DNA from 2 places in the Aerococcus sp. HMSC10H05 genome. Region 2 is predicted to be linked to the other one. Evidence: a T-box and tRNA genes for the amino acid it is inferred to sense, from the RefSeq annotation. Region 2 holds a T-box; the other holds one or more tRNA genes.
What was found. The T-box of region 2 lies ahead of leuS (leucine--tRNA ligase). A T-box ahead of a tRNA ligase gene usually reads a tRNA of that ligase, here a tRNA-Leu.

Region 1: it has a tRNA-Leu gene. The T-box ahead of leuS (leucine--tRNA ligase) is inferred to sense a tRNA for this amino acid. The anticodon was not compared.

Annotation. Positions count from the first base shown of each region.
Region 1 is NZ_KV786996.1:10,356-16,259, forward strand. Features, by position in the region: gene HMPREF3116_RS07035 (Tex family protein) at 1-289, shown strand, start outside; gene HMPREF3116_RS07040 (ABC transporter substrate-binding protein) at 654-1,865, shown strand; gene HMPREF3116_RS07045 (CBS domain-containing protein) at 1,950-2,585, shown strand; tRNA gene HMPREF3116_RS07050 (tRNA-Leu) at 2,673-2,755, opposite strand; gene HMPREF3116_RS07055 (zinc ribbon domain-containing protein) at 3,067-4,005, opposite strand; gene HMPREF3116_RS07060 (lactoylglutathione lyase) at 4,537-4,911, shown strand; gene HMPREF3116_RS07065 (alkaline phosphatase family protein) at 5,251-5,904, shown strand, end outside.
Region 2 is NZ_KV786961.1:2,287-8,190, reverse strand. Features, by position in the region: gene HMPREF3116_RS02130 (putative polysaccharide biosynthesis protein) at 1-484, opposite strand, end outside; gene HMPREF3116_RS02125 (pyridoxamine kinase) at 839-1,702, opposite strand; gene leuS (leucine--tRNA ligase) at 1,766-4,180, opposite strand; T-box leader at 4,243-4,442, opposite strand; gene HMPREF3116_RS02115 (shikimate dehydrogenase family protein) at 4,496-5,413, opposite strand; gene aroB (3-dehydroquinate synthase) at 5,417-5,904, opposite strand, start outside.

The DNA of each region.
Region 1 (5,904 bases), on a different contig from region 2:
CCCACGCGAAGACGTAGCTACACCAATTTTAAGATCTGACGTTCTATCATTAAAAGATCTAAAAGTGGGTATGAAATTACAAGGAACCGTACGAAACGTAGTTGATTTTGGTGCTTTTGTTGATGTTGGTGTTAAGCAAGATGGTTTAGTACATATTTCAAGAATGTCTTCAAAATATGTAAGTAATCCAAGTGATATTGTATCAGTTGGTGATATTGTTGAAGTATGGGTGTCAGATGTGGATGATAAAAAAGGTAGAATCGGGTTAAGTATGCTTGAAATTAAATAATCTGATTTTAAATTAGAAATGAATTAAAAAATAATTAAAAAACACTTGATTATTCCATTGAATTTGTTATATTTAAGTTAACTCAAAGAAGGGGAGGTAGAAATAATGATGACTGAACAGATTAAAATTCAAGTAGAACTTGTTTCTACATGCCCACACCAAAATTTATTATTATTATTAGTTAACTGAGGATTCTACCATACTATAGTAGAGTCCTATTTCTCGTGAAATACGGGCTCTTAACTAAGACGCCGGCCCGTATTAACGAGCCGGCGTTTTTGTTAACTATTTTCTTAAACTGGTGCATATCTTTGGTTGAACTTTGAATTCTAATAATATTTACAAATAGATGGGAGAAATCTTTATGAAAAAAATGAAATTTGCTAAAATACTAACAATAATTTTTGCAGTGACAATAATGGGTATAGGTTGTACTCAAGCAACAACCGTCACCTCGAATAATGATCATTCGTCTACTTCATCAGCGGAAGATTATGTTGATTCAGCTGCAGTTAATATTGGAGGATTATGGGAGTTAACTGGTGCAACTGCTGCTTATGGTGTAGTCCAAGATAATGCAATTCAATTAGCTGTTGAACAGCGAAATGATGCGGGTGGTATAGATGGAAAAGAAGTTTACTATCATTCTTATGATAATAAAGGCACTCCTGAAGAAGCAGCGACGGGTATGACATATTTAATTGAACAAGGAAATTCAGTAGTTCTAGGACCTGCAACCGCAGCCTTAACTTTTGCTACACAACCTGTGGCTGAAAATGCAGAGGTACCATTTGTATCTGCAACTACAACCGTCGATGATGCGACAATTAATTCAAAAACGGGAGAAGTATGGGAGTATTTTTATCGCACAAGTTTTGAAATTTCCTTTCAAGGTGCAGCAATTGCTGAATTTGCAAATCAAAATGGCTATTCAACGGCTGCCGTACTGAAAGACAACTCTACAGACTATGGACAAAATTTAACTGATATTTTTGTAGATCATTTTGAAGGTGATGTGATAATTGATGAATCGTATATTTCTGGAGATACGGACTTTAGTTCTGTCCTAACTAATGTAAAATCGCAACAACCTGATGTCATCTTTATTGCTGGCTATTATCAAGAAGCGGGTCCAATTATTAAGCAAGCCAGAGAAATGGGTATTGATATTGCCATTGTAGGACCAAATGGCTTAGGAAATCAAAATATCGTTGAACTTGCAGGTGCAAAGAATATGACAAATGTCTATTATGTAGCTCATTTTGTTTTTACAGAAGATGCTGATCAAGACGTTCAAGACTTCTACAATGCATACGTAGAAAAATTTGGGACAGAACCAGATATGTTTTCTGCAGTAGCTTATGATGCAGCAAATATGGTGATGGATGCTATAGATAAAGCTGATTCTACAGATCCAAAAGCCATAAAAGAAGCGATTGGTAAAACACAAGGGTTCGAAGGAATTGCTTACGATATTTCTTTTGATGAAGAACATAATGTCTCTGCACCAGCGTATATTCAAGAAGTAATGAATGGTGAGCCGACTGAGAATGTTACTGTAATTGAACCGAAATAATATTAAAATCTGTACTTTACTTAGGTAAATGATAAAATATATGTAAGCACTTAAATATTATTGACATATATAGGGGGGACCTTCATGAAAATCAAACAATATATGAGTAAAGATGTAATTACTGTTTCACCAGAGACTTATGTGACAGAGGCTGTGACAAAAATGGAAAGTCACAAAATTCATAATCTTCCAGTTACATCTAATGGGCAATTTGTTGGTCTAATAACTCAAGATATTATTGATGCAAAATCTGCTTCAGATGCAACAAGCTTGAGTATATATGAATTAAACTACATTCTTTCTCAAGCAAATGTTGAGAAGTTTATGGATAAACAAGCCGCAACAGCAACTACTGAATGGATGGTGGAAGAAGCTGCAGAGTATATGCGTAAGCATAACTTACGTGTGCTACCAATTGTTGATGATAATAAAGTCGTAGAAGGTATTGTAACTTATAAAGATATTTTTAAAGCCTTGATTGATTTATCGGGTTACCAACCAGATGATGTGAGTAGCCGAATTGTGGTAAAAGTCATTGAAGATAAAGTAGGTGTACTTTCAGAAATTACGAAAGTATTGGCAGACGCAAATGTTAGTGTTTCCCATATTTTCGTTAATGATGAAGAGGGTATTGAAATTACCATTCAAGTACATACTGGTAAAGGTGAAGCTGCAAGAGTCGCAATTGAAAATGCAGGTTACGAAGTCATTACATTATAAAAACACTAAAAAAGTGGTTTAGATATTGTCATCTAAACCACTTTTTATAATCCCACTATTACTGGCTAGTATTTGAAAGTATATAAATGCGGTCAACAAGAGTTGAACTTGCACGAGAGTAATCTCACTGCCCCCTCAAGGCAGCGCGTCTGCCATTCCGCCATGACCGCAAGTTTTTAAATGTCTAGTGATAATATTATGAATAGCTTCAATAAATATCACATACATTATTATATAAAGATGCAGACTATTTTGCAATATGTTTAGAAAAATCACATAGCATTCAAGACTAGCGTGTTAAAGATAACAAAATATAAGAGATATACGTGTTAGCGTTACTAATGCTGTAGAGATAAATGTTATCAGTTTGATTATGATTAAAAGAAGAGGCAACCTGTAGTGATATGTAAATATCGAAGGTTGCCTTACTAGTAATCGTTTTAAGTTGCATATCCAGATAATTAAATAACGCTAAAGAATACTAATATATTAAACCAACTAAGAAAATAACCGCTATAAAGAATAATAGTAATACACTCAATATGCTATAAAATGCTTTTGAATTGTTAACATTACCTGACTGTAAGAAGTGAATAGATAAAGTTATAATTAGCAAGGCAATTTGCATGAGAGAAAGTAAAAGGACAACAATCATGAAAAATAAAGGTGATAATAGGGAAATTAAAAAGCAAATGAAAGCCACAACCACTGAAATACTATTCATACCAAAAAAATGAGTTAGCCAAACATTGTTGCTAATTTTTTCTGACGCATTATTCCGATTGAATAAATGAATAATAGCTGGTAATAACCACAGGGTAATAATTAAGAATACAAAGGTTTTTAATCCGAATCGCCAAGCAACAAAATCAAAATCCAGATTAGGTAATACAGATAAGTTTGCAAACCACTCATAATGTGACACAAAGTAATTAGCTAAAGATGTAATAGATACTGCATTTAGAATAGCTAATAAAAGTAAACTTGTTATACCATGGTTTGGATTATCGTTAAATTCGTTGGTTGATGGCGATTGAATTGGTTTTTTGATATAAGATAATAAGTAATTAATATAAGATGTCAGATGGTTTTCAGCTTTTTTATTTTTTCGGCGACTAGGCCCGTCGTCTTCATTTTTCTTATCTTGTTTATGATTTTTTCCAAATGAAAAGAAAGGTTTCTTGGTCTTTTTATCTCCTTTGTCTTTATTGGTGGTATCTTGAATAGGAGAATTATTCAACTCCTCATAGGTAGTGTATTGATCGTCATGTTCAATCATTTCATTGGAATATCTTGCTGTTGGGATCTCAATCGTATCATGTAAATCGTCATCCATGTCTCGATTGATCATAATATGATCGCATTGTGGGCAAATTTGCGCATTTGATGGAATAGCCGATTGGCAATTTGGACAAATCATCGTTTTTGTACTCCTTATCTCTGCATCACACTTTTTAGTAATTAATATGCTTAAAAGTGTGTTTTACTTCATATCATGATAACATAGTTTTGAAAGAGACTGTACATTTCTAAAGAATTTTATTGTTTTTTTAAAGGTGTAAAAAGTAGATCCAAAAACACACATTGAATCACTAAATGTGACAAAAAAAGAAGATGGATTGGAATTGTGATAGATCTTCTATGCAAAAAGAGAAATATTTTCTATACATACCATTTGATCAAGAAATATCTCAGCCTTTTTTGGACAAATTGGGTAAGGATTTACCAGGCCTTCCCTGTGTATATTTCAAAAAAATTGAAGAGATTAACGAAGGGAATTTTAACAGAAATTATCCGTGAGAATTATCCATATTTTAGGTCAATTGATCACTTATAATAGAATTTGCGCTTTTTTAGATAAAAAATAAGATTTTGGTTAATTTTTTTAACAATCTTTGCTAAACTATAATTAGCAATAGATAAGAAAGTAATAGAGAGGGAGATGGCATAAATGAAAATGGCACATACTTGCTATCGTGTGAAAGATTTACAGGCATCAAAAGCATTTTACCAAGAAGCATTTGGATTTGAAGTTGCGGAAGAAAAAGATTTTCCTGAACATGAATTTACACTAACCTATTTATCATTACCTAATGATGATTATGAGTTAGAGTTGACATATAACTATGGATCAGAGGCTTATGATTTAGGTAACGGCTATGGACATATTGCGATTGCGGTGGAAGATTTAGAATCACTACATAAAGAACATAGTGAAAAAGGCTTTGATGTCACTGAATTAAAACAATTACCAGGAGATACAAAACCAAGATATTTCTTTGTAACTGATCCAGATGGTTATAAAATTGAAGTGATTCGCTTATAATATTGACAATTCAAGAATTTTAACATGTAAAGCTTTAACTGACAAAAAAAGGATTGTTTTCTATGTAACTTCATGTTAGACTTACTCCATGCGATGAGGCGACACGCACAGCATACTGTAAGTCTGTGCATGTAGTTAAAGAAAGTACACGATGAAAGTCACCACAGGAAGTGGGTACTTGGTCAAAAGCTGATGTGAACAGCTGAGACCCTAGTCTTGGAGAGCGAGGACATTTTTGTCCTCGCTTTTTTTTATCATATAATGAAAGCTTTTTCATTCCAACTAAATAATTTTTAAGTTATAATTATATATATGATTATTTTATATAGGGGGGACTTAATGACAAATAAGAAATTAGTTATTGTTAGTTTAGATGCCTTTGGAACTGATGATTTGGCTTACGCCTTAACGTTACCAAATTTTAATAAATTTCGTCAGGAAGCAGCCTTAGCTGAGAACGTAGAAACTGTTTACCCTTCATTAACTTATATGTGTCATACATCTATAGTGACAGGGCAGTACCCCAAAGACCATGGAATTATTAATAATACTTTGTTGCAACCCGATCTTTTATCACCCGATTGGTATTGGTACACCAGATATATTAAATCACCAACTTTGTTTGAGATTGCCAGTAATCATGGTTTAACTGTATCCACTATATTATGGCCCGTTACTGGTAAAAGTGTTGCTATTGATTATAATATTGCAGAAATTTTTGCTAATCGAAAATGGCACTCCCAGATAGCAGTATCACTTTTCGCATCTTCTCCTAAATATTTACTCGAGAAAAATCATAAATTTGGCCATTTAAGATCAGGTATTAAGCAACCAGAATTGGATGATTTTGTCACTGCTGTAGCAGTTGATACGATAAAAAAAGAAGAACCAGATGTGTTAGCACTTCATCTTGTAGACCTTGATTCTACAAGGCATGGATATGGGGTGAAATCACCTGAATCAAAGGCAGCACTTGAACGTATGGACAATCAT
Region 2 (5,904 bases):
CGGAATTGAAATCGCGCGCTGGTGTAGATTGCGCTAATACAGGCGCAAAACTCCAAAGCAAGATTCCTCCAACTAGTCCGGTTACAGCCATCAAGGCCAGACCTGCCTTAAATAATCGGTTAGCTGTTTTATAATAGCCACGAGCATTGTAATAGGCCATCTGCTTGGCAATTGAATCGGGTACCCCCGCAATTGTAATGGATAAGAATATTGCATAATAACTATAACCAATATTAAACAATGAATTGGCTTCATTAGCGATATGCGGTTCTCCCATCCATCTATACCATGGCATAATATAAAGAACCCCTAAAATCCGCGATACCATAGAGGCAATCGTCATCCAAGAGGCACCAGCATTCATTTTCTCCTGAGCGCTAGCACTTGGTTTTCTAGGTGGTAGATCTAGTGGATCCACTTCCTCAGGCTGAACTACTTGTTCTAGCTCATCAGTCCGATTTAAATTTGGATCTTCTATACCCATATTTCTTTGCTCCTTACAAATTTTTATTTATTTATCTTTGAAAAACACTTAGCTTTCATTTTATATAATACACGCCGCTATTTCAATCAAGATAGGATTAAAAAGACTTTAAGTTTTCAAGCTAATCTGCATTCGCAAAATGATTATAACAGAAAAGTAAGGGATTAAATGTTCAATATAACCAGGAGGCTAGCATAGATTTATCCTTATTTTTTAGAACTAATTCAGTATGCTATTGAGAATAAATTTACTTTTTCATATTACACCTAGGCATTTGAAAAGCGATTAAATCCCAAATAAAAACTGGCAGTCATGTAGTTTTACACAACTGCCAGTTGATCATTTATCTGAATATTAATTTTGATTGTCTTTTAATTTAGAAACAAAGTTGGATAAATCACCTAAGAATAACTCAAATTGTAAACCATTCATCATAACATCTGGATCGTCTAATGATTTTTCGATAATTTTTGGAATGTAGTCCACCGCTAATTGGCTAGCCACTTTAACAGAAGCACCATTTGCTAATGCCCCAACAAAGATTGAACCGAAGATATCCCCAGTACCGTGGAATTTACCACCGATAAATGGTCCAGTCGCTAAACCTTGTTCACCAGTCTCTACGTCTAAGTAGTAAGCACCAGTTTGGCTTTCGCCGTCATATCCTGCACCAGTTAACACAACTGAAGCATTTGTTTGTTTACGAACTAATGTTAAGAATTCGTCAATTTTTTCTTGTGGCCAGATACCTTCAGTGTACTCCACACCATACAAGAAGCTCGCTTCTGTTTGGTTAGGCATAATCACATCTGCCATCGCACATAAATTCAACATTTCTTTAGCATATTCTTCGTCAAAACCATAATAGAAACTACCATTGTCAGCCATAACAGGATCTAAATAGAATTTTGCATCATCTTTTAATAATTTTGGCAATTCTTTCTCTAGAAACTTGATTTGGCGAACACTACCTAAATAGCCAACGTACGCTACATCAAATTTTAAGCCAAATGAGTGCCAATGATCCACAATTTTTTCCATTTCATCAGTTAAGTCAAGAAATGTAAATCCTTCAAATCCTGGCCCTGTATGTGTGGAAAGCAAGGCTGTTGGTAAAATAGTTCCTTGTAGTTGCATACTGGATAGAATTGGTAATGCTACTGTTGTAGAACATTTACCGAAGCTAGAAGCATCGTGGATAATTAAAATGTTTTTCATGTAAACGCCATCTCCTCTTATTAAAAACTAATCATATTATACACAAGACAAATATGATATCCACTAATTTGCGACAATATTCACTAGTTTATTCGGTACTACGATTTCTTTACGGATTGTTTTACCTGCAATCGCTTCTTGCACTTTCTCATTTGCATGTGCAATTTCTAATAATACTTCTTTTGCACTATTATTAGCAACTTGTAATTTAGCCTTGATTTTACCATTAACTTGTACAACGATTTCAATTTCATCATCAACAATCATTTCTGGATCAAATGTTGGCCACGGTACGTATGAAATTCCAGGTTCATTCCCTACAATTACCCACATTTCTTCTGCCAAATGCGGTGCAATTGGCGCAAGTAATTGAATAAAACCTTTTACATACTCATAGTATAGGTTTTCAGCTTTATTCGCTTCATTCACAAATACCATCATTTGAGAAATTGCTGTATTGAAATGCAAGTTTTCAAAGTCTTCGGTAACTTTTTGAACTGTTTGGTGATAAACCTTGTCTAATTCTCCAGTATTTAATGTTGTAATACGGTCACGCATTTTGCCATTCTCATCCACTAATAAACGCCATACACGTTCCAGGAAGCGACGAGAACCTTCAAGGCCATTTTCCGACCAAGCAATAGACGCATCTAAAGGCCCCATAAACATTTCGTATAAACGTAAGGTATCTGCACCATATTGGTTAACGACATCGTCAGGATTCACAACATTTCCTTTAGATTTAGACATCTTTTCATTACCTTCACCAAGAATCATTCCTTGGTTATATAATTTTTGGAATGGCTCTTCATTTGGTACCACACCTAAGTCATATAAGAACATATTCCAGAAGCGTGCGTATAATAAATGTAGCACTGCATGCTCTGCCCCACCAATATACAAGTCTACGTTATACCAGTAATCTAAAGCTTCTTTTGAAGCAAATTCATTGGTATTTTTTGGATCAATATAGCGTAAGAAGTACCACGATGAACCTGCCCATTGAGGCATAGTATTTGTTTCACGACGACCTCTCATACCTGTTTCTGGATCAGTAACATATAGCCAGTCTTCAATATTGGCTAATGGCGATTCACCTGTCCCTGAAGGTTTAATATTATCTGCTTTTGGTAAACGAACTGGGAGGTCTTCCTCTGGTACAGCAGTAGTTGTGCCGTCTTCCCAATGAATGATTGGAATAGGTTCACCCCAATAACGTTGACGAGAGAATACCCAATCACGTAAACGGTAAGTGGTTTGGCGTTCACCGCGTCCAGATGCGGTTAAGATTTCAATTGCTTTTTCAGTAGCTTCTGCTGTTTCTAAACCATTTAATTCACCTGAATTAATATGTGGTCCATCTCCTGTGTAAACTTCAACTGAGACTTCACCACCCTCAATAACTGGAACGATTGGCAAGTCAAATTGTTTAGCGAATTCATAGTCACGACTATCATGGGCTGGCACAGCCATAACAGCACCAGTACCATATGAAGCTAAAACATAGTCTGCAACCCAGATTGGGAATGGTTCACCAGTTAGTGGATGAATACCATATGCACCAGTAAATACCCCTGTTTTTTCTTTAGCTAAATCTGTACGATCTAAGTCAGATTTCATTGAAGCAGCCTGTAAATATGCTTCAACTTCTTCACGTTGTTCTTCTGTAACAATTTGACGAACTAATTCATGTTCAGGCGCTAAAACAGCAAAAGTTAAGCCATAAATCGTATCTGGGCGAGTTGTAAAAGCATCAAAGGTTAAATCGTGATCTTGGATGTCAAAAGTTAATTGCGCCCCTTCTGATTTACCAATCCAGTTACGTTGCATTTCAACAACTGAATGTGGCCAGTCAACGTTATCTAACCCTTCTAGTAAGCGGTCAGCATATGCTGTAATGCGCAATACCCATTGTTTCATTGGTTTACGAACAACTGGATAGCCACCACGTTCAGATCTTCCATCGATGACTTCTTCGTTAGCTAATACAGTACCTAATTCTTCACACCAGTTAACTAAGATTTCATCTTCATAGGCCAAACCTTTTTCATATAATTTGGTGAAGATCCATTGGGTCCATTTATAAAATTTAGGATCAGTTGTATTAATTTCACGATCCCAGTCATATGAAAAACCTAATGATTTAATTTGACGTTTGAATGTTGCAATATTTTTAGCTGTAAAATCAACTGGGTCATTTCCTGTATCTAGTGCATATTGCTCAGCTGGTAAACCAAACGCATCCCATCCCATTGGGTGTAAAACGTTATAACCTTGAGCACGTTTGTAACGGGAAATGATATCTGTTGCTGTATATCCTTCTGGGTGCCCTACGTGTAATCCTGCCCCTGATGGGTATGGGAACATATCTAAGGCGTAATACTTAGGCTTTGAATAGTCCTCTAAAGTCTTAAACTCTTTATTCTCATCCCAATACTTTTGCCATTTTTTTTCAATTACTTTATGATTAAAAGCCATTGTCTTTTGTCTCTCCTTTTATATAAAAATATAAAAAAGTCCTATATACGTCAAAAAAACGTATATAGGACGAATGTATTTCGTGGTACCACCTATGATTTGTACTCTTCATACCGATAACGTTGGCGCGACGTGGTAACTGATGTTATCATCGTTACCAACTTATCATCCAGTCTAATTCACAAGCGATTCAAATATACTCTCACCTACCGTATACTCGCTTAATTGAACGCTACTTGTTACTACCTCTGAAAAAGTTCAAATATTGCCCTTATTCTAGCACTTTCACCTAGTAAAAGCAAACTGACTAACCCATTATCCACTCTGTTTTAATTCACTTTTTTGAGCAAGCAATTGTGCTTTCACCGTATCGAAAACTACTTGAACTGGCATTTCTTTATGGGCAAATAATTGATAGTTTAATTTTGCTTGATAAACTAACATATCTAAGCCACCTATCACTACACAATCCCTCGCCTTAGCTTGTTGCATAAATCGCGTTTCCATTGGCTCATAAATCACATCCATTACAACAGTACCAGCTTGTAGCCAATGCTCATCCGCTAATATGGATTGCCCTTGACTCGCTGCCATTCCTAGACTGGTTGATTGAATCACAATTTCTGCATTTCTTACCGCAGTCGCCACTTGATCTTGTTCAGAAAGGTCAATTAGCTTCAAATCGATGGTAGGGTAATCCGCTCTTAACGCTTTACATACTTGTATTAGTAAATCTTTATCTTGAATATTTCGTGCTACTACTGAAATATCTGTCATGCCCTCTATCACTGCTTGTGCGATGATAATACGCGATGTTGCGCCTGACCCATACACCACTAACCGCTTGCCAGCTAGGTCAACGCCTCTATTTTTCACAGCCAGCCACAATCCAGCACCATCAGTATTGTAGCCTACCCACTGGCCACTCTTATCTCGTGTAATCATATTTACCGCATTAACATATTGACTAGCAGCATCTAAACGATCAACCGTCTGCATAGCCGCAAATTTACCTGGCATTGTGATATTAATGCCTTGAATGTTCAACGCTTTTAAATGTTCAATTCTTTCGATAGTTGCCGCTTCATCAGTTTCAAAAGCAAGATAAACCATATTCATATCTTGTGCTTTAAATGAAGTGTTATAGATAATAGGTGATAGCGAGTGACCTAATGGTTGACCTATCACTGCTGCAAATTTCGTTGTTCCATTAATATCTGTAATTGAATCCACGCACTAGGCCTCCGCTTCTATAATTGTTATTGGTAGCTGATCGGTTTTTAAATCAGTAAAAATTTTTTCTAACCAATTAGCGTATTGATCAAAGGTGATTGTCTTTAATTCACATTTTCCAAATGACTCTGGGAAAATTTCAGTTATTTCGCCACCTCGACGCTTTTTATCATTCGTCATAGCATCTAGAAGATCCGCAAACGTATATGCTTTTGCCAGGTAAACTTGGTCTAGTAAATGATATTGATTAAGTAATTGGTTGAAACGTTCAGCCAAGATTAAATCGGTTAATCCTTCTTTTTCAGCCATTAATTGGGTCAAGATCATACCCGTTGCAACGCCTCTACCGTGAGAAACTTTATAGTGAGAGACTTGTTCAATAGCATGACCAATTGTATGACCAAAATTAAGCAATTGTCGTAAACCTAAATCGTGTTCATCTTCTAAAACAACATTACGCTTAATTTCTACACATCGTTTTACAATATTGG